2 regions of the Streptomyces flavalbus genome follow, and region 1 is predicted to be linked to the other one. Evidence: riboswitches for the same ligand, from Rfam matches in the RefSeq annotation. Region 1 holds a riboswitch; the other holds the start of a gene.
What was found. Region 1 has a riboswitch for glycine ahead of gcvT (glycine cleavage system aminomethyltransferase GcvT). Riboswitches for the same ligand answer to the same signal wherever they lie in the genome.
Positions count from the first base shown of each region.

Region 1 (10,043 bases):
GATCTTCTCGGTTTTCGTGGTGCTCACGTCAGTGCACCCGCACTCTCGGGTCGATGAGGCTGTACGCCACGTCCACCAGCAGGTTGATCAGGACGTACACGATCGCGATGAACATGATGAAGCCGACGAGGACCGGGTAGTCACGGCCGTCGATCGCGGTCCGGATGAAGGAGCCGATGCCGCCGAAGGAGAACACCGACTCGGTGAGGACGGCGCCGGACAGCAGCGAGCCGGTGAGCAGGCCGACCGCGGTGACCACCGGCAGCATGGCGTTGCGCAGGACGTGACGGCCGCGCACGGTGGAGCGCTTGAGGCCCTTGGACTCGGCGGTGCGGATGTAGTCCTCGCCCAGCACCTCCAGCACGCTGGCGCGGGTCATCCGGACGATGACGGCGAGCGGGATGGACGCCAGGGTGATCGCTGGCAGCACCAGGTGGGTGATCGCGTCCCAGGAGGCGTCGAACTCCCCGGTGAGGATGCCGTCCAGGACGGCGAACCCGGTGATGTCGGTGGCGTTGATCCCGGTGGACTGGCGGCCGTAGCTGGGGAAGATGCCCAGGTTGACGGCGAAGATGCCCTTGAGGATCAGGGCGAGGAAGAACACCGGGATGCAGATGCCGACCAGGGAGCCGGAGACGGCGGTGACGTCGAGCCAGCCGCCGCGCTTGCGGGCCGCGAAGTAGCCCAGCGGGACACCGACGGCGACGGCGATGACCATCGCGGCGATGGACAGTTCGACGGTGGCGGGGAAGCGCAGCGTGAACTCGTCCCACACCGGCTGTCCGGTCTGCACCGAGGTGCCCAGGTCGAGTTGGGCGATCCGCTTCAGGAACCGCCAGTACTGGACGTACAGGGGCTGGTCGAGCCCCAACGCACGGTTGATCCGTGCCACTTCGGCCTCGGTGGCCCGCTCCCCCAGGATCGCTGAGGCGGGTCCGCCGGGCAGCCGGTTGAGCCAGAGGAACAGCAGAACCGACAGGCCGAGCAGGGTGGGAATGAGTTGGAGCAGTCTTCGTACGACGAGACGCAGCACCCCGCAGCCCCTTTCTTACGTGTGTGCCTTCTCATGAACAGGTCCGTCCGGCCGCCGAGGTGCAGCAGCCGGACGGACCGTGTGCGTATGCCTGTCTTGCTTACTTGAAGGAGACTTCGGCGAAGTTCTCCTGCGTCAGCGGCGAGACGTTCGGCGGGTTGACGTTCTTGCCGAAGGCGATGGCGGGCGGCGAGGACGAGATCGGGACACCCGGCAGGTAGTCCATGATGACCTCGTTGGCCTTCTCGTAGGCGGCGGTGCGCGCGGCCTCGTCACCGACCTTGGAGCCCGCGTTCACCGCGTCGAACAGCTCCTTGTTCTTGAAGCCCCACTGCTTGTCGAAGCCCGCGAACCAGGTGCCGATGAAGTTGTAGCCGTCGTTGAAGTCACCGGTCCAGCCGAGCATGTGCAGGGCGCAGGAACCGGCCTCGGTGGCGTCCAGGTAGTCCGGGGCCCACTTCATCGGCTTCGGGGTGACGGTGATACCGGCCTTCTCCAGGTCGGCCTTCATCAGCTCGAACAGGTCCTGCGGCGAGGGCATGTACGGGCGGGTGACCTCGGTCGGGTAGCAGAACTCGATCTTGAGCTTGCTCTCCTTGGCGTCCGCGAGCAGCGACTTCGCCTTGGCGGTGTCGTACGCGTAGGTCTTCACCTTGTCCGAGTAACCGGCGACGGTGTCCGGCATGAACTGCGTCGCGACCTTGCCGCCCTCGGGGAGCTGGGTCTTGACCAGGTTCTCCCGGTCGATGGCGTGCGCGATGGCCTCGCGGACTTCCTTCTTCTTCAGCGCCGGGTTGGCGGTCTGCGTCATGCCGACGTAGAAGAGGTTGAAGACGTCACGCGTCGGGACCTTGAAGCCGTCGTTCTCCAGGGTCTTGACGTCGGCGGGCGCGACCAGGTCGTAGCCGTCGATGTCACCGGCCTGGAGGGCCTGGCGGCGGCCGTCCTCGGTGTCGATGGTGCGGATGACCAGGTTCTTGACCTTGGCCTTCTCACCCCAGTAGTCGTCGAAGCGGGTCAGGGTGACTTCCTTGTTGCCCTTGTTCCACTTGGCGATCTTGTACGGGCCGGTACCGGCGACCGTGCCGGCCTCCTGGCTGTACTTGGGGTACGTGATGGCGTCGCCCTTGGCGGTCGCCTCCTGCTTCTCGTACTCCGCGATGGCCTTCGGCGAGTGGATCGCCAGGGCCTGCAGGGAGAAGCCGCCGGGGAGGTTGGCGGAGGGCTCCTTGACCTCGATGACGGCGGTGTTGTCGTCCTTCGCGGTGCAGGACTTGTAGTTCGCCTCGGGCGTCTCCTTGTCCTCGTTCTTCGCGAAGCCGCCCATGATGGTCTGCCAGTAGTACGAGACCGCGCTGGACTGGTAGGTGCCCTTCCAGTTGAACCAGTGGTCGTAGTTCGTGCAGACCGCCGCGGCGTTGAACGTCTCGCCGTCGTGGAACTTCACGCCCTTGCGGAGCTTGAAGGTCCAGACCGTGCCCTCGGGGTTGCTCTCCCAGCTCTCGGCGAGGCCGCCGACGAGCTTGCTGCCGCCCGACTCGTGCTCCAGCAGAGCCTCGAAGGCCTGCCGCGTGACGCGGAAGGTCTCGCCGTCGCTCGCGAGCGCCGGGTCGAGCGAGCTGGGGTCGCCTGGGGCACCGAACACGAACGTGTCCTTGGCACCGCTGCTGTCTTCCTCGTCTCGCTCACTGGCGCAGCCGGTGACGATCAGACCGACCGCCAACGCGGCCGTGATCGCCCTGGCGGCACGGGATCTGGGTATGCGCATAGGGAGGACACTCCGGGTTCCGCTGGAAAAAGGGAATGCACTACTGACCGCCAGAACACTACAGACCGCGACGGGCCGCGGAGAACAGTCCGCATAGCGGTGATACCTAGTCGAGATCTGAACAGTCGATAAATCGGAGAGTACTGGTACATCGCGGGTGCGAAAGTTAACTTGCCTGATACACCCAGCAGTTCAGGGCCCGTCCGCCAAGTGCGTTTGCGCAGGCCAGAGGTGATGGGGCGACTGCGCTCAGTAAGCGTGCGGGGCCGTCGCGCCGGGCTGGTGGCCGGGGGTGGGCGGGTAGCCGTAGCCGCTGACCGGGGCGGGCGCGGACGGGGCGGCGTGCGCCTCGCGGTCGTAGAACGGACGGGCGTTGGCCCGCATCCACATCGCGACCGGGTCGTGCTCGTCGGAGAGCGCGACGGTGGAGACGGGGAGTCCGTCCGGTACGGCGCTGACGGACTGCCGCATCATCGCGCGCACCGCGTCCACGGCGGGCGGCGAGGTGTCGTACACGTCCAGGCCGATGGCGAGGTACGGCGCGCCGAGCGCGGGCTGCACCCAGGCGCGGCGCAGCGAGCGGACGGCGGGGGTGCGGTGGGCGTTCTGCGCGAGCAGGGCGTAGAACTGCGGGACCTCGATGCCGGGCTCGGACAGTCTCAGGGGTCCGGCGGGCTGGCGGTCCAGGCCGGTGGCGATCCGGCGCAGATCCAGCCACGGCACGCCGACGCCGCCGCCGGGGGCGTGCGGATTCAGCCACAGTCCGCAGTGGTCGGGGTAGAGGGCGCGGGCGACGTCGATGCCGTCGATGACCTCGTACGAACGGTTCCAGCCGCTGGCCGACAGCTCCTGTGCGGAGGTGACGCACGGGGCGTAGCCGAAGCCGTCGACGTCCATGTTGCCGTACTGGGCGTCCGGGGAACCGGACTGGCCGTGCCACAGGAGCATCCAGATCCGGCCGGTGGAGGGGGTGGCGAGGGCGCGCAGGAGGGCCTCGTAGGCGTCGTAGCGCCCGGGTGTCACCTGGCGCAGCATGTGCTCGACCTGACCGGCCGCGGCGGTGCCAGCGCTCACCTTTTTACGCCCCTCTGTACAACGCCGATTCAGCTTGTGACCCTAGCGTAAGCCTCCGACGGCGGTGCGGGGCCGGGGCGTGCGCGGGTTGGCCGTCCGGCCCGGCGCGGCTACTGACCCGTTGTATAGAACGGCCGGACCTTTTCCCTCAGCCAGGTGATGACGGGGTCGTCGGAGACGTCCATCAGGACCAGGTTGACCGGCCACTTGACGGGGGTCCGGCCGAGGGCGCGGCCGAGGGCGTCCATGGGGCGCAGGCGGAGGTCGCCCTCCCACTGGGAGAGTTCGACGCCGACGAACATCACCGGATCGCCGGTCTCGACGGCGGCGAGGCAGCGGCGGGCGGTGCGGACGACGCCGGTGGCCTCGAACTCGGCGGACGCGGCGGCGAGGAAGTCGACGGGGTCGTCCTGCCAGTCGGGCTCGAAGAGCCGGACCCGGCCGCCGCTGGCGAAGCCGTCGAGCGGGGTGCGCCCGGCCCGGCACAGCTCGGCCACGGCCTGCGGCGGCAGCGGGACGCCGACCACGCCGTCCGGGTTGACGGCGAGGCCGACCTGCGGCGGCAGCCCGCGGGCGAACTCCACGGCGGGGGCGACGGTGAACGACATGTGCGCACCGGTGACCTGGCGGAGCTGCTCCTCGGAGCTGAAGACGGGGACGTACGCCTGGCCGTCGATCTCCAGGGTGGGCAGGTCGAGGGGGCCACTGTGCGGACCCCCGCCGTTGGGCAGCGGCACCCACAGGGAGCTGCGGCCGAGGACCTCGACGATGCGGGCCCCCGCCGAGGGCACGCCGAGGGAGGCGGAGAGCACCTCCTCCAGTTCGTTGCCGGGCCATCCGCCGTGCGGATGGGGGTGCGCCTGCGCCGGGATGTCCATCTGTTACCGCCTGCTCCGTACTGCCGTGTGGCTGGAAAGGCTAGCGGCACCCGTCGTGCGGTCCCTCACCCGGTGAAGCCGATGCGGCGCAGCGCGTTCGCCGCGTCCCGGTCAAGGAGGACCGCCGAGCCGCAGCCGTCGGGCAGTTCGCCGCGCTCCACCCGGCGCAGCAGCCGGGCGGCGGCGCCGCGGTGGCGCAGGAACGCGTACCGGGAGACGCCGCGCCCGCGTTCGCGCTGGCCCGCGAGGGCCTCGCGCGGGGTGACGTCGAGCATGACCAGGTGCAGGGCGCCGCCCCGGCGACGGGCGGCGCGGGCCAGCCAGCCACGCACCCACGCCTGGGTGCCGCAGTCGTGCACGACGACGGCCTCCCCACGGCGCAGGGCGCGGCGCAGCCCGGCGTAGTGCGCGGCGCGGACGAGGGGGCGGTAGACGGCGTACGGCAACCAGGACGGCGTACGGCTCTCCCAGCGGTCGCGGGCGTCCTGGGAGTCGATGCGCGTGGCGCGGACCGTGCGGCGCATCAGGGTGGACTTGCCGCTGCCGGGCAGGCCGGTGACGACGACGAGGTCGCGGGGGCCGAAGAGCAGGGCGTGCGGGCTGCGGCCGCCGCGCTCGCGCAGGTCGCGGACGACGGGTGCGGGCAGTGCGGGGGCGGTGGCCTGTCCGGGCAGTGCGGGACCCGAGGTGGTGGCGTACGCCGCCGTGGTCCTGTTCACCGTGATCGTCCTCCCCGTGGGCGGTTCACGTGCTCCCGCCCGTCGACTGTAAAGCGAAGGTAATACTGGGTCTCCCCAGTTTTCGTGCGCTTCCCGCAACAAGCCCGCTACAGAGCGCTGCGCACCGGTTCCCCCTGCCGCCCGGGGTCGATGCGTGCAATGATGTGCCCGCCAACTGCATACCGGCCGTTTGAATCCGCGCGGGAGAGTCCCCAGCCAGCCGCTGGGGCGCCGAAGGAGCAAGTCCCTCCCTTGAATCTCTCAGGCCCCGTTACCGCGCGGGCGAGGCACATCTGAAAAGCGGGCCGCCCCTGCCGGTGGCCCCACCCAAGGTGCAAGTCATGTCGTACGCGCCGCTCGCGCGCGGTCATGACGAACCTCTCAGGTTCCGATGACAGATGGGGAGGACCGACCTCGCCCCCGCCGTCATGCCCTGGGAGACGACCGACCGATGAGCAGTACCGAACCCCGCCGTACCGCGCTGGACGCCGTGCACCGCGCGCTGGGCGCCACCATGACCGACTTCGCGGGCTGGGACATGCCGCTGCGCTACGGCTCCGAGCGCGACGAGCACAACGCCGTGCGCACGCGGGCCGGGCTGTTCGACCTCTCCCACATGGGCGAGATCACGGTGACCGGTCCGCAGGCCGCGGCCCTGCTGAACTACGCGCTCGTCGGCAACATCGCCTCCGTCGGCGTCGGCCGGGCCCGCTACACCATGATCTGCCAGGAGGACGGCGGCATCCTGGACGACCTGATCGTCTACCGGCTGGCCGAGACCGAGTACATGGTCGTGGCCAACGCCTCCAACGCCCAGGTGGTGCTGGACGCGCTGACCGGGCGCGCCGCGGGCTTCGACGCCGAGGTGCGCGACGACCGGGACGCCTACGCGCTGCTCGCCGTGCAGGGCCCCGAGTCCCCGGCGATCGTGAAGTCGCTGACCGACGCCGACCTGGACGGCCTGAAGTACTACGCCGGGCTGCCCGGCACGGTCGCGGGCGTCCCGGCGCTGATCGCGCGCACGGGGTACACCGGTGAGGACGGCTTCGAGCTGTTCGTGCGGCCGGAGCACGCGGTGGAGCTGTGGCAGGCGCTGACCAAGGCGGGCGAGGCGGCCGGTCTGGTGCCGTGCGGGCTGTCCTGCCGGGACACGCTGCGCCTGGAGGCGGGTATGCCGCTGTACGGCAACGAGCTGACCACGTCCCTGACGCCCTTCGACGCCGGTCTCGGCCGGGTGGTGAAGTTCGAGAAGGAGGGCGACTTCGTCGGGCGTACGGCGCTGGCCCAGGCGGCGGAGCGGGCCGCGGCCAACCCGCCGCGCGTCCTGGTCGGCCTGGTCGCCGAGGGCCGCCGGGTGCCGCGCGCCGGGTACCCGGTCGTCGCCGACGGCGCGGTGATCGGCGAGGTCACCTCGGGCGCCCCCTCCCCCACCCTCGGCAGGCCGATCGCGATGGCGTACGTCGACGCGGCGCACGCGGCGCCGGGCACGGCCGGGGTCGGCGTGGACATTCGAGGCAGCCACGAGCCGTACGAGGTTGTGGCGCTGCCGTTCTACAAGCGCCGGAAGTAGACACACCGGGCGTCGGACCGTTGGCTGGACGTGCACGTGTCCGGCCTGCTCACCAGCGCCGCCAGCAGTCCCCCTCATCATCAGCACTCACCCTCGTACAGGAGAATTCAGGCCATGAGCAACCACCCCAAGCAGCTTCGTTACAGCAAGGAGCACGAGTGGCTGTCGGCCGCCGAGGACGGCGTCTCGACGGTCGGCATCACCGAGTTCGCGGCCAACGCGCTCGGCGACGTCGTCTACGCCCAGCTCCCCGACGTGGGCTCCACGGTGACCGCGGGTGAGACCTGCGGCGAGCTGGAGTCGACGAAGTCGGTCAGCGACCTGTACTCGCCGGTGTCCGGTGAGGTCACCGAGGTCAACGACGACGTGGTGAACGACCCGTCGCTGGTGAACTCGGCCCCCTTCGAGGGCGGCTGGCTGTTCAAGGTACGGGTCTCCGACGAGCCCGCCGACCTGCTCTCCGCCGACGAGTACGCCGCGCACACCGCGGGCTGAGGAGTCGTATCCGGATGTCTGTCCTCAACACCCCCCTGCACGAGCTGGACCCGGCGGTCGCCGCCGCGGTCGACGCCGAGCTGCACCGCCAGCAGTCCACGCTGGAGATGATCGCCTCCGAGAACTTCGCGCCCGTCGCGGTGATGGAGGCGCAGGGCTCGGTCCTCACCAACAAGTACGCCGAGGGCTACCCGGGCCGCCGCTACTACGGCGGCTGTGAGCACGTCGACGTGGTCGAGCAGATCGCCATCGACCGGGTCAAGGAGCTGTTCGGCGCCGAGCACGCCAACGTGCAGCCGCACTCGGGCGCGCAGGCCAACGCGGCGGCGATGTTCGCGCTGCTGAAGCCCGGCGACACGATCATGGGCCTGAACCTCGCGCACGGCGGGCACCTGACCCACGGCATGAAGATCAACTTCTCCGGCAAGCTCTACGACGTGGTCGCCTACCACGTCGGCGAGGACGGCCGGGTCGACATGGCCGAGGTCGAGAAGCTGGCCAAGGAGAGCAGGCCGAAGCTGATCGTGGCGGGCTGGTCGGCCTACCCGCGCCAGCTCGACTTCGCCGCGTTCCGCCGGATCGCGGACGAGGTCGGCGCGTACCTGATGGTCGACATGGCGCACTTCGCGGGCCTCGTCGCGGCCGGGCTGCACCCGAACCCGGTGCCGCACGCGCACGTCGTCACGACCACCACCCACAAGACCCTGGGCGGTCCGCGCGGCGGTGTGATCCTCTCCACGGCCGACCTCGCCAAGAAGATCAACTCCGCGGTCTTCCCTGGTCAGCAGGGTGGTCCGCTGGAGCATGTGATCGCGGCGAAGGCGGTCGCGTTCAAGGTCGCGGCCAGCGAGGACTTCAAGGAGCGCCAGCGCCGTACCCTGGACGGCGCCCGCATCCTCGCCGAGCGCCTGGTGCGGGACGACGTCAAGGCGGTCGGCGTGGACGTGCTGTCCGGCGGCACGGACGTGCACCTGGTCCTGGTGGACCTGCGCCACTCCGAGTTGGACGGCCAGCAGGCCGAGGACCGCCTCCACGAGGTCGGCATCACCGTCAACCGCAACGCCATCCCGAACGACCCGCGGCCCCCGATGGTCACCTCGGGACTGCGGATCGGCACGCCCGCCCTCGCGACCCGCGGCTTCACCGCCGAGGACTTCGCGGAGGTCGCGGACGTGATCGCGGAGGCGCTCAAGCCGTCCTACGACGTCGAGTCCCTGAAGTCCCGAGTGAAGGCCCTGGCGGACAAGCACCCCCTGTACCCGGCCTGACCAAGTAAGTCCCAGGCGGCGCGCCCGGTCCGAGACCCGGACCCCGGACGCGCCGCCGCCCCGCCCCTGAGGAGTGACCGTGGCCATCTCGGTCTTCGACCTGTTCTCGATCGGCATCGGCCCGTCCAGCTCCCACACGGTGGGCCCGATGCGGGCCGCCCGGATGTTCGCCCGCCGCCTGCGCAACGAGGGCCTGCTGCCCTCCGTCGCCTCCGTCCGCGCCGAGCTGTACGGCTCCCTCGGCGCCACCGGCCACGGCCACGGCACGCCCAAGGCGGTGCTGCTCGGCCTGGAGGGCGCCTCGCCGCGCACGGTGGACGTGGAGACGGCGGACGACCGGGTCGAGGCGATCAGGACGCGGCGGCGACTGCGTCTGCTCTCGGAGCACGAGATCCCCTTCGACTTCGACAAGGATCTCAAGCTCCACCGCCGCAAGGCGCTCCCCTACCACGCCAACGGCATGACGCTGTGGGCGTACGACGCCGCGGGCGCCGAGCTGCTGTCGAAGACGTACTACTCGGTGGGCGGCGGGTTCGTCGTCGACGAGGACGCGGTGGGCGCGGACCGGATCAAGCTGGACGACACGGTCCTGAAGTACCCCTTCCGCACCGGCGACGAGCTGCTCCGGCTCACCGAGGAGACCGGCCTGTCGATCTCCGCCCTGATGCTGGAGAACGAGCGCGCCTGGCGCACCGAGGAGGAGATCCGCGCGGGCCTGCTGGAGATCTGGCGGGTGATGCGGGCGTGCGTGGACCGCGGCATGTCCCGCGAGGGCATCCTGCCGGGCGGCCTGCGGGTACGCCGCCGCGCCGCCGTCACGGCCCGCCAGCTCCGCGCCGACGGCGACCCGCTCGCGCACGCCATGGAGTGGATCACCCTCTACGCGATGGCGGTGAACGAGGAGAACGCGGCGGGCGGCCGGGTCGTCACCGCCCCCACCAACGGCGCGGCGGGCATCATCCCGGCGGTCCTGCACTACTACATCAACTTCATCCCCGGCGCCGACGAGGAGGGCGTGGTCCGCTTCCTCCTCGCCGCCGGCGCGATCGGGATGCTCTTCAAGGAGAACGCCTCCATCTCCGGCGCCGAGGTCGGCTGCCAGGGCGAGGTCGGCTCCGCCTGCTCGATGGCCGCGGGCGCCCTCGCCGAGGTGATGGGCGGCACGCCGGAGCAGGTCGAGAACGCCGCCGAGATCGGCATGGAGCACAACCTCGGCCTCACCTGCGACCCGGTCGGCG
Region 1 is NZ_JBHTEB010000001.1:5,515,982-5,526,024, reverse strand. It holds gene ACFQZ6_RS24940 (ABC transporter permease) at 1-27, opposite strand, end outside; gene ACFQZ6_RS24935 (ABC transporter permease) at 29-1,033, opposite strand; gene ACFQZ6_RS24930 (ABC transporter substrate-binding protein) at 1,134-2,801, opposite strand; gene ACFQZ6_RS24925 (enhanced serine sensitivity protein SseB C-terminal domain-containing protein) at 3,051-3,875, opposite strand; gene ACFQZ6_RS24920 (enhanced serine sensitivity protein SseB) at 3,986-4,753, opposite strand; gene ACFQZ6_RS24915 (AAA family ATPase) at 4,819-5,478, opposite strand; glycine riboswitch at 5,664-5,759, shown strand; glycine riboswitch at 5,760-5,880, shown strand; gene gcvT (glycine cleavage system aminomethyltransferase GcvT) at 5,924-7,042, shown strand; gene gcvH (glycine cleavage system protein GcvH) at 7,157-7,537, shown strand; gene glyA (serine hydroxymethyltransferase) at 7,552-8,805, shown strand; gene ACFQZ6_RS24895 (L-serine ammonia-lyase) at 8,885-10,043, shown strand, end outside.

Region 2 (10,043 bases), 4.3 Mb from region 1:
CGATTGAGAGGCGACCCACCATGCCGCTGCATGTCCCCGAGGCTCCCGCGCCCGCACTCCGTACCGTCCTCACGGCTCTCGGTTCCCCCACCGCCGTCCGTGAGGCCGCACCCCCTCCCTGCGCACCGCGCAGGGCCCCGTCACACCCGAACTGCCGCTGCCGGTGCACGTACTGGACCGGATCTCCGCCAAGGGCACCCCGGCCACCCGCCTCGCGGGCTGGCGGTTCCTGATCCGCGGCGGCGACCGCGCCCTGGCCGCCGCGGAGACGATGCTGACCCCCGACGGCTGGGCCTTCTCGCACTTCTTCGAGGGCCCCTACGTCACCTCCACCGAGCGCGCGCTGCGCCAGGCGGAGTCCCTGACCCAGCCGTACCAGCCGCGCCTGCTGTCGCTGCCCGGCCTGTACATGCTCACGCTCTGGCTGCACGGCGACCACACCGCGGACGGCGCCACCGGCCACCCGGCCGCGACCGACCTGCTGGTGCCGCTCGCCCCGGCCCCGCCCGGGATCGCCGCCCACCGCCCGCACCGGGTGGCCGACCTGCTCCCGGTCCTCACCCACCGGGCCACCCCGCCGACCCCGCTGCTCGGCTCGCCCGCCTGACCACCGCCCCGTACCCCGCCGCCGGGCCACCCACCAGACCCGGCGGCGGGGTACACCCCTGTCCGGACCGGTGGCGCACGGAATGACTAGCCCTATCCGGCCACGGCGAACCACCCGAAGTGACCGTGCAGTTGGGCTGAACCGTCCGCGTGGGTGACGGCGTCCTGAACCTGTGAGGAGCGGTGCCGCGAAATCCCTGCGGATCGCCGCCCAGAGGGCAACACTGGGTTCCGACCGACTTTTCCACGGGGGCGGCCATGAACGAGTCCATTCCACACCTCACACCACACCGAGAGAACCCACCCATGTGTCAGCACCAGCCACCGTGTCCGTCAGCCGATTCCGCCGACCGGGAGTCCGCCCGCCTCGTGGCGCACCACCCGGAGCAGGGCTGGAGCCTGCTGTGCAACGGCGTCCTGCTCTTCGAGGACACCGGTGAGCTGCTGCCGGACGGCAGGATCATCGACCCGCACCGTCCGCTCCAGGTGATGACGGCGGCCTGAGCACGACCGGGCGGGTACGACACCCCGCCCGCGGCGACTGAAGGGGCCGGGCCCGCGGAACCACACCGCGAACCGGCCCCGACGTGCGTCCGGTGCCGGTCACTCCCCGTAGCCGACCGCACCCGTTGGCGTGAGACGCACCACACCGCTCTAGGGTGACGACCATGCAGTCCTACACCATCGGCCAGGCCGCACGCCTGCTCGGGGTCAGCCCGGACACCGCGCGCCGCTGGGCGGACGCGGGCCGCGTGCCCACCCACCGCGACGACAACGGACGGCGGCTCATCGACGGCCGGGACCTCGCCGCGTTCTCCGTCGAACTCGCCACGGCCGACACCGCCGACGAGGAGACCTCCTACACCTCGGCCCGCAACGCCTTCCCCGGCATCGTCACCGCCGTCAAGCTCGGTGACGTCGCCGCCCAGGTCGAGATCCAGGCGGGCCCGCACCGGCTGGTGTCCCTGCTGACCCGCGAGGCCGTCGAGGAACTCGGCCTGGAGGTCGGCGTGGCGGCCACCGCCCGCGTGAAGTCGACCAACGTCCACATCGACCGCGCCTGACCCACACCCAAGCCGCACATGCGAACCAACATCACCGCCCCACCTCGCTCATGCGATGCTCCTACAGACATACGGCTCGCATCTGCGCAAGTATCATCGGCGTAAAGTCGACGCACTGGACGGGCCCGCGAGGCCCTTCCCGGACACCGAGCGAGGGCCCACGTGACCATCCGTTCCGCACGCCGCACCCGCCACGCCCTGACGGCGGGCGCGGTCGGCGGCGCCGCGCTGCTGCTCCTGAGCGCCTGCTCCCCGGCCGTCGACACCCAGTCCGGCTCCGACGCCAGCGTCGCCCCCTCCTACAGCGCCTCGACGAAGGTCTCCGGCACCGTCACGGTCCTCGCCGCCGCCTCCCTGAAGGAGACCTTCACGGCACTCGCCGCGGAGTTCGAGAAGCGGCACCCCGGCACGAAGGTGACGCTCAGCTTCGGCGGCAGCGACAACCTCGCCGCGAGCATCACCGGCGGCGCCCCGGCCGACGTGTTCGCCGCCGCCAGCCCCGGGACGATGGAGACCGTGGTCAACGCGGACGGTACGGCGGGCCCGCCCGCCACCTTCGTCCGCAACGAGCTGGAGATCGCCACCCTGCCCGGCAACCCCGACCAGATCACCACCCTGAAGGACCTCGGCAAGTCCGGCCTGAAGGTCGTGCTCTGCGACGAGACGGTGCCCTGCGGCATCGCCGCGAAGCGCGCCCTCGAAGCGGGCGGCGTCCAGGTCACCCCCGTCTCCTACGAGCAGGACGTCAAGAGCGCCCTGACCAAGGTCGAGCTGAAGGAGGCCGACGCCGCCCTCGTCTACCGCACCGACGTCCGGGCGGCGGGCGGCAAGGTGACCGGCGTCGCCTTCCCCGAGTCCGCGCAGGCCATCAACAACTACCCGATAGCCCGGCTGAAGGACGCGCCCAACGCCGAGGGCGGTCAGGCGTTCGTCAACCTCGTACGCTCCGCCGAGGGCCGCAAGATCCTCACGGACGCCGGCTTCCTCGCGCCATGACCCGCCGATCGGCCACCGGCGGGACCCGGCGCCGCGGCACCCGCTCCGTGCCGCTGCCGCTGCTCGTCCCCGCCCTCGCGGGCCTGGCCTTCCTCCTGCTGCCCCTCGTCGCCCTGCTCATCCGCACGCCCTGGCGCACCCTGCCCGACCAGTTGACCAGCGAGGAGGTCTGGCAGGCGCTGCGGCTGTCACTGGTGTGCGCCACCTCGGCGACCGCGCTGAGCCTGGTCATCGGCGTCCCGCTGGCCTGGCTGCTGGCCCGCGCCGACTTCCCCGGCCGCCGACTGGTGCGGGCGCTGGTGACCCTGCCGCTGGTGCTGCCCCCGGTGGTCGGCGGCGTGGCGCTGCTGCTCGCCCTCGGCCGCAACGGCGTCGTCGGGCAGTGGCTGGACGCCTGGTTCGGCGTCACCCTGCCGTTCACCACCACCGGCGTGATCCTCGCGGAGACGTTCGTGGCGATGCCGTTCCTCGTCATCAGCGTCGAGGGCACCCTGCGCGCCGCCGACCCGCGCTACGAGGAGGCCGCGACCACCCTCGGCGCCTCCCGCTTCACCGCGTTCCGGCGCGTGACCCTGCCGCTGATCGCGCCGGGCGTCGCCGCCGGTGCCGTACTCGCCTGGGCACGCGCCCTCGGGGAGTTCGGCGCGACCATCACCTTCGCGGGCAACTTCCCGGGCCGCACCCAGACCATGCCGCTCGCGGTCTACCTCGCCCTCCAGAACGACCCCGCCGCCGCCATCGCCCTCAGCCTGGTCCTGCTCGCCGTGTCCATCGCGGTCCTGGCGGGCCTGCGCGACCGCTGGCTGACCCCGTCATGACACCCAGGGAAGCGCACCCCATGACCGACCTCCGCGGCGGCCTCGACGCCCACCTCGTCGTCGACCGCGGCGCCTTCCACCTGGACGTGGCGCTCGGCGCCGCCCCCGGCGACGTCGTCGCGCTCCTCGGACCCAACGGCGCGGGCAAGACCACCGCCCTGCGCGCCCTCGCCGGTCTCACGCAGCTCACCGGCGGGCACCTGCGCCTCGACGGCACCGAGCTGGACGGCACACCGCCGGAGTCCCGCCCGGTCGGCGTCGTCTTCCAGGACTACCTGCTCTTCCCGCACCTGTCGGCGCTGGACAACGTGGCCTTCGGCCCGCGCTGCCAGGGCGTGCCGAAGGCGGCGGCCCGCGCGCAGGCGGCCGAGTGGCTGGCCCGCATGGGCCTCACCGACCACGCCCACGCCAAGCCGAGGCGGCTCTCCGGCGGCCAGGCGCAGCGCGTGGCCCTCGCCCGCGCCCTGGCCACCCGCCCCCGGCTGCTCCTGCTGGACGAGCCCCTGGCCGCGCTGGACGCCCGCACCCGCCTGGAGGTGCGCGCCGGGCTCCGCCGCCACCTGGCGGACTTCGAGGCGGTCGCCGTCCTCGTCACCCACGACCCGCTGGACGCCATGGTGCTGGCCGACCGCCTGGTGGTGGTCGAGGACGGCCGGGTCGTCCAGGAGGGCACGCCCGCCGAGATCGCCCGCCGTCCGCGCACCGACTACATCGCCCAGTTGGTCGGCCTGAACCTCTACCAGGGCGAGGCGGACGGCCACACGGTCCGCGTCGGCGCGCAAGGCCCCGCCATCGCCACCACCGAGCAGCTCACGGGCCCGGCGTTCGTCGCCTTCCCGCCGAACGCGGTCACCCTCCACCGCGACCGCCCCACCGGCTCCAGCGCCCGCAACCTCTGGCACTGCGAGGTCACGGGCCTGGAAACCCACGGCGACCAGATCCGCGCCGCCCTGAACGGCGAGGTCAGCCTCACGGCGGACCTCACGACGATCGCGGCGGCGGAACTGGACCTGCACCCGGGCGCGAAGGTCTGGGCCACGGTGAAGGCGTCCCAGACGCACGCCTACCCGGCGTGACCTGCCCGGCAGGCGTGCGTCCGAAGAACCGGCCTCAGTCGTCGTACGCGTCCAGCGGCGGGCAGGAACACACCAGGTTCCGGTCCCCGAACGCCTGGTCGATCCTGCGCACCGGCGGCCAGTACTTGTCCGCGACGGACACCCCGCCCGGGAACACGGCTTCCTCCCGGCTGTAGGCGTGCTCCCACTCGCCCCCCACGGAGGCGGCGGTGTGCGGAGCGTTCCGCAGCGGGTTGTCGTCGGCGGGCCACTCCCCGGCCCCGACCTTCTCGATCTCCCCGCGGATGGCGATCATCGCCTCGCAGAACCGGTCCAGCTCGACCAGGTCCTCCGACTCGGTCGGCTCGATCATCAGCGTCCCGGCCACCGGGAACGACATCGTCGGCGCGTGGAAGCCGTAGTCGATGAGCCGCTTGGCGACGTCGTCGACGCTCACGCCGGTCGCCTTGGTCAGCGGGCGCAGGTCGATGATGCACTCGTGCGCGACCAGCCCGCCCGGCCCGGTGTAGAGCACCGGGAAGTGCGGCTCAAGGCGCTTGGCGATGTAGTTGGCGCTGAGCACGGCCACCTGGGTGGCCCGCTTGAGCCCCTCGCCGCCCATCAGCCGGACGTACGCCCAGGAGATGGGCAGGATGCCCGCGGAGCCCCAGGGCGCCGCGGAGATGGGCCCCACGCCCGTCTCGGGACCGGCGGCGGGCTGGAGCGGGTGGTTCGGCAGGTACGGCGCCAGGTGCGACCGTACGGCCACCGGACCGACGCCGGGACCGCCGCCGCCGTGCGGGATGCAGAACGTCTTGTGCAGGTTCAGGTGGGAGACGTCGCCGCCGAAGTGCCCCGGCTTGGCGAGCCCGACCAGCGCGTTGAGGTTGGCGCCGTCGACGTAGACCTGCCCACCGGCCTCGTGGACCTGGGCGCAGATGTCCGCGACGTGCTCCTCGAACACACCGTGCGTGGACGGGTACGTGATCATCAGCACCGCCAGCTCGTCACGGTGCTGCTCGATCTTGGCCCGCAGGTCCTCGACGTCGATCTCGCCGTCCTCGGCGGTCTTCACGACGACGACCTTCATCCCGGCCATGACGGCGCTCGCGGCGTTGGTCCCGTGCGCGGAGGACGGGATCAGGCACACGGTCCGCTGCTCGTCCCCGTTGGCCCGGTGGTAGCCGCGGACGGCGAGCAGCCCGGCCAGCTCGCCCTGCGACCCGGCGTTGGGCTGGAGGGAGACCTTGTCGTACCCGGTGACCTCCGCGAGCCGCTCCTCCAGCTCACGGATGAGCGTGAGGTAGCCCTCGGCCTGCTCGGCGGGCGCGAACGGGTGCAGTTGCCCGAACTCGGGCCAGGTGACCGGCTCCATCTCGGTGGTCGCGTTGAGCTTCATGGTGCAGGAGCCCAGCGGGATCATGCCCCGGTCCAGCGCGTAGTCCCGATCGGCGAGCCGCCGCAGGTACCGCAGCATGGCCGTCTCGGACCGGTGCTGGTGGAAGACCGGATGGGCCAGGAACTCGTCGCTCCGCAGCAGCGCCTCCGGCAGCGCGTCCTCGCTCCCCGCGTCCAGCGCCTCGACGTCACCCTCGACGCCGAAGGCGTCCCACACGGCGGTGAGCTGGGCCCGCGTGGTGGTCTCGTCGCAGGCGACCGAGACGTGGTCGGCGTCGACGAGCCGCAGGTTGACGCCGTTGTCCCGCGCGGCCTCCACGACGGCACCGGCGCGCCCGGGGACCCGCGCGGTGACGGTGTCGAAGAAGGAACCGTGCACGACCTCGACGCCCCCGGCGACGAGCCCCGCGGCGAGGAGGGCGGCGTACCGGTGGGTCCGCGCGGCGATGCCCCTCAGCCCCTCGGGCCCGTGGTAGACGGCGTACATCCCGGCCATGACGGCGAGCAGCACCTGGGCGGTGCAGATGTTGCTGGTGGCCTTCTCGCGCCGGATGTGCTGCTCCCTGGTCTGGAGCGCGAGCCGGTACGCCTTGTGCCCGTCGGCGTCCACGGAGACCCCCACGAGCCGCCCGGGCAGGCTGCGCGCGAACTTCTCCTGTACGGCCATGTAACCGGCGTGCGGCCCGCCGAAGCCCATCGGCACACCGAACCGCTGGGTCGTGCCGACAGCGATGTCCGCGCCCAGCTCGCCCGGCGACTTCAGCAGCGTGAGCGCCAGCAGGTCGGCGGCGACGGTGACGACGGCACCCAGCTCATGGGCCCGCTCGATCACGGGCGCGAGGTCCCTTACGGCACCGGAGGCGCCGGGGTACTGCAGGAGCACCCCGTTGATCTCCCGCTCGGCCACGTCGGCCGGGATGCCGTCGCTCAGGTCGGCGACGACGACCTCCACGCCGGTCGGCTCGGCGCGGGTCTGTATCACGGCGATGGTCTGCGGCAGGGCGTCCGCGTCGACGAGGAAGAGGCCCTTCTTGTTCTTGCCCATGCGCCGCGACAGCGCCATCGCCTCGGCGGCGGCGGTGCCCTCGTCGAGCAGGGAGGCGCCGGAGGTCGGCAGCCCGGTGAGGTCGGCGACGACGGTCTGGAAGTTCAGTAGAGCCTCGAGCCGTCCTTGAGAGATCTCCGGCTGGTAGGGCGTGTAGGCCGTGTACCAGGCCGGGTTCTCCATCACGTTGCGGAGGATGACCGGCGGCGTGAAGGTCCCGTGGTAACCGAGCCCGATCATGGAACCGAGCACCTGGTTGCGCTCGGCGAGCGACCGCAGCTCGGCCAGCACCTCGGCCTCGCTCCGCGCCTCCGGCAGCTCCAGCGACTCGGCGTTCTTGATCACGTCCGGCACGGCGGCGGCGGTCAACTCGTCGAGCGAGCCGTAGCCGACCTGCGCGAGCATCTTCGCCCGCGCTTCCTGGTCGGGTCCGATATGGCGCTGCTCGAAGGCGATGCCCCGCTCAAGCTCGGCGAGGGGAATGCGATGGGCGGTCATACGGAGGCCTCCATGGTCTGACACGACCTTCGGGGGACACCACGAGACGGGTGTCCCGACGGCCTCCCCCTCTGTCATCTCAACCTGAGAGCTTCACCGGACGCCCGCGGGCCTCCGGCTTTCACCGTCGGTGAGGGCGGACGCCGTCGACACCCGCCCTGCTTTCCAGAGTGACCTCGTCCGTGCGGTACGTGGGCCTGAGAGATTCCGGGGAGGATTTGCTCCTTCGGCGCCTCCGATGGTGTCTGGAGGACTCTCCCGCACGGGGTCAGCAGCCGTCCGCCAGCCTACCAGCGCGCACAAGACCGGGTCTTCGAGTGGCCGCCCTCCTCAAACTGCTCTTTCGTAGTAACCGGAGCAAAGCGCCCAGACCGCTACGAGTCACGCCGTAACGGTTGACTTGCGACCAGTTGGAGGGCCCGTGCAGACCGACATCGATCCGCGCAACCTGATCGGCCGCAAGGCGTTCGACCGCAACGGCGTCAAGATCGGCACGATCGACGAGGTCTACCTCGACGACGCCACCGGCGTCCCCGAATGGGCCGCCATACGCACCGGCCTCTTCAGCCGGGACGCCTTCGTCCCCCTGGAGCCCAGCGAACTCGTCGAAGGCGCCCTCCACATCCCGTTCGACCGCGCCCTGATCAAGGACGCCCCCGACTTCGGCGTAGGCCGCCACCTCTCCCCCGAACAGGAACTCCAGCTCTACCACCACTACGCCATGGACACGACCCCGTCCCCCACGGAGGAGGCCGAGGCGTAACCCCTGCCCGCCCGTCCACCCCACCCGCCTAGCCTGCGGGCAGCCGCACAGCCAAGGCGCCCCCACCCGACCCGCCCCCGTCTTAGCCTGCGGGCAGTCGTGCCGCTGGGGCGGCACGGGTGGGCGCTGGGGGCACCCCCTGCTCGAAGAGCTTGGGGGAGGCACCCCGCAGCGCCGGGCCGCGCACCCCACCCCCGGCCAGCACCTAGACGGCGCCCCCACCGACGCCGCTCACCGCACCGCCCCCGGCACTACCCCCGGCACCAGCGGCAACGGCTCCACCCCCACCAACTCCGGATCCCCGATCCGAAACGTCCGCACCCGCCCAGGCAAGGACCCCGGCGTCTCAAACCGCACGGTCACCCGCCCCACCCCACTCCCCTGCACCCACCCGTACCCGTACTCCGCATGACGCACATCGGCCCCCGGCACCCACCGCCGCTCACCCCCCTCCCCCTCCTGCCGCACGCGTTCCCCCTCCGGCTCCCCGTCCTCGACCCCCACCCGTTCCTCCGACTCGCCCTCCACCGCCTGCGCGAACAAATCCTCCTGCGTGTAATCCGCAAGCCCACTGACCCCCACCCCCAACAACCGCACACCCCCGGTGGTGTCCACCCCCTCCAGCAACCGCGCGGCAGCCTCCCGCACCACCACCGCGTCATCCGTCGGCCCCCGCAACGTCTCCGACCGCGTCAGCGTCGAGAAGTCGTACCGCCGCACCTTCAACACGATCGTCCGCCCGGACAACCCAGCCGCCCGCAACCGCCGCACACACCGCTCCGCGAGCCGCTGCACCTCCAGCCCCACCCGCACCCGGTCATGGATGTCCACGTCATACGTGTCCTCGACCGAGACGGACTTGGTCTCCCGCTCAGCCACCACCGCCCGCTCGTCCCGCGCCAACGCCATCGCGTACAGCGCCTGCCCGTGCGCCTTCCCCAGCAGCCGGACCACCTCGTCCTCACCCGCCTCGGCGATCTCCCCCACCGTGGTGATCCCGGCCCGCCGCAGATGGTCACCGGTCGCGGGCCCCACCCCCGGCAGCGTCCGCACCGGCATCGGCTCCAGCAGCGCCCGCTCGCTCCCGGGCTCGATCACCACCAGCCCATCGGGCTTGGCCTGCTCGGAGGCGATCTTCGCCAGCATCTTGGACGCGGCGAGCCCCACCGACCCGGTCAGCCCGGTAACCCGCCGTATGTCCGCCCGCAGCGCGCTCCCCACCAGCCGCGCCGACGCCTCGTCCCACGCCGCTCCCCCGGCCTCCAGGTCGACGAACGCCTCATCCAGGCTGAGCGGCTCCACCAGCGGCGACAGCGCCCGCAGCAACTCCATGACCTGCTCGCTGACCGCCCGGTAGAGCTGGAACCGCGGCACGAGGTACGCGGCGTTCGGCGCGAGCCGCCGCGCCTGTGCCATGGGCATCGCGGAGTGCACCCCGAAAACCCGGGCCTCGTACGACGCGGTGGCCACCACCCCGCGCGGCCCCAGCCCGCCCACGATGACGGCCTTCCCGCGCAGGCTCGGCTTCGACGCCTGCTCCACCGAGGCGTAGAAGGCGTCCATGTCGAGATGCAGGATCGTGGGCGCGGTTCTCACATCTCCGATGCTGCCTCACACCACTGACAACGCCCCACCCACGCACGGCGCAGCCGATCAGCCGGACCCGGCGAGCCCCACGTCGGACCCGTCTCACACCGCCCGGTTACGCCGCCGCGCCAGCTCGTCCGCCGGATTGTGCCCGACGAGTGTCTCCCCGGTGTCCACCCGCTCCCCGTGAAGCTGCGACAGCGCGTTCTCGAC
Region 2 is NZ_JBHTEB010000001.1:1,166,428-1,176,470, forward strand. It holds partial or broken gene ACFQZ6_RS05090 (hypothetical protein) at 21-607, shown strand; gene ACFQZ6_RS05095 (DUF5999 family protein) at 913-1,110, shown strand; gene ACFQZ6_RS05100 (TOBE domain-containing protein) at 1,275-1,670, shown strand; gene modA (molybdate ABC transporter substrate-binding protein) at 1,833-2,666, shown strand; gene ACFQZ6_RS05110 (ABC transporter permease) at 2,663-3,484, shown strand; gene ACFQZ6_RS05115 (ABC transporter ATP-binding protein) at 3,481-4,560, shown strand; gene gcvP (aminomethyl-transferring glycine dehydrogenase) at 4,595-7,480, opposite strand; glycine riboswitch at 7,656-7,751, opposite strand; gene ACFQZ6_RS05125 (PRC-barrel domain-containing protein) at 7,902-8,243, shown strand; gene ACFQZ6_RS05130 (DNA polymerase IV) at 8,475-9,839, opposite strand; gene ACFQZ6_RS05135 (MerR family transcriptional regulator) at 9,933-10,043, opposite strand, start outside.
Region 2: linked by a shared signal. The riboswitch ahead of gcvP (aminomethyl-transferring glycine dehydrogenase) and the one ahead of gcvT (glycine cleavage system aminomethyltransferase GcvT) in region 1 are both predicted to bind glycine.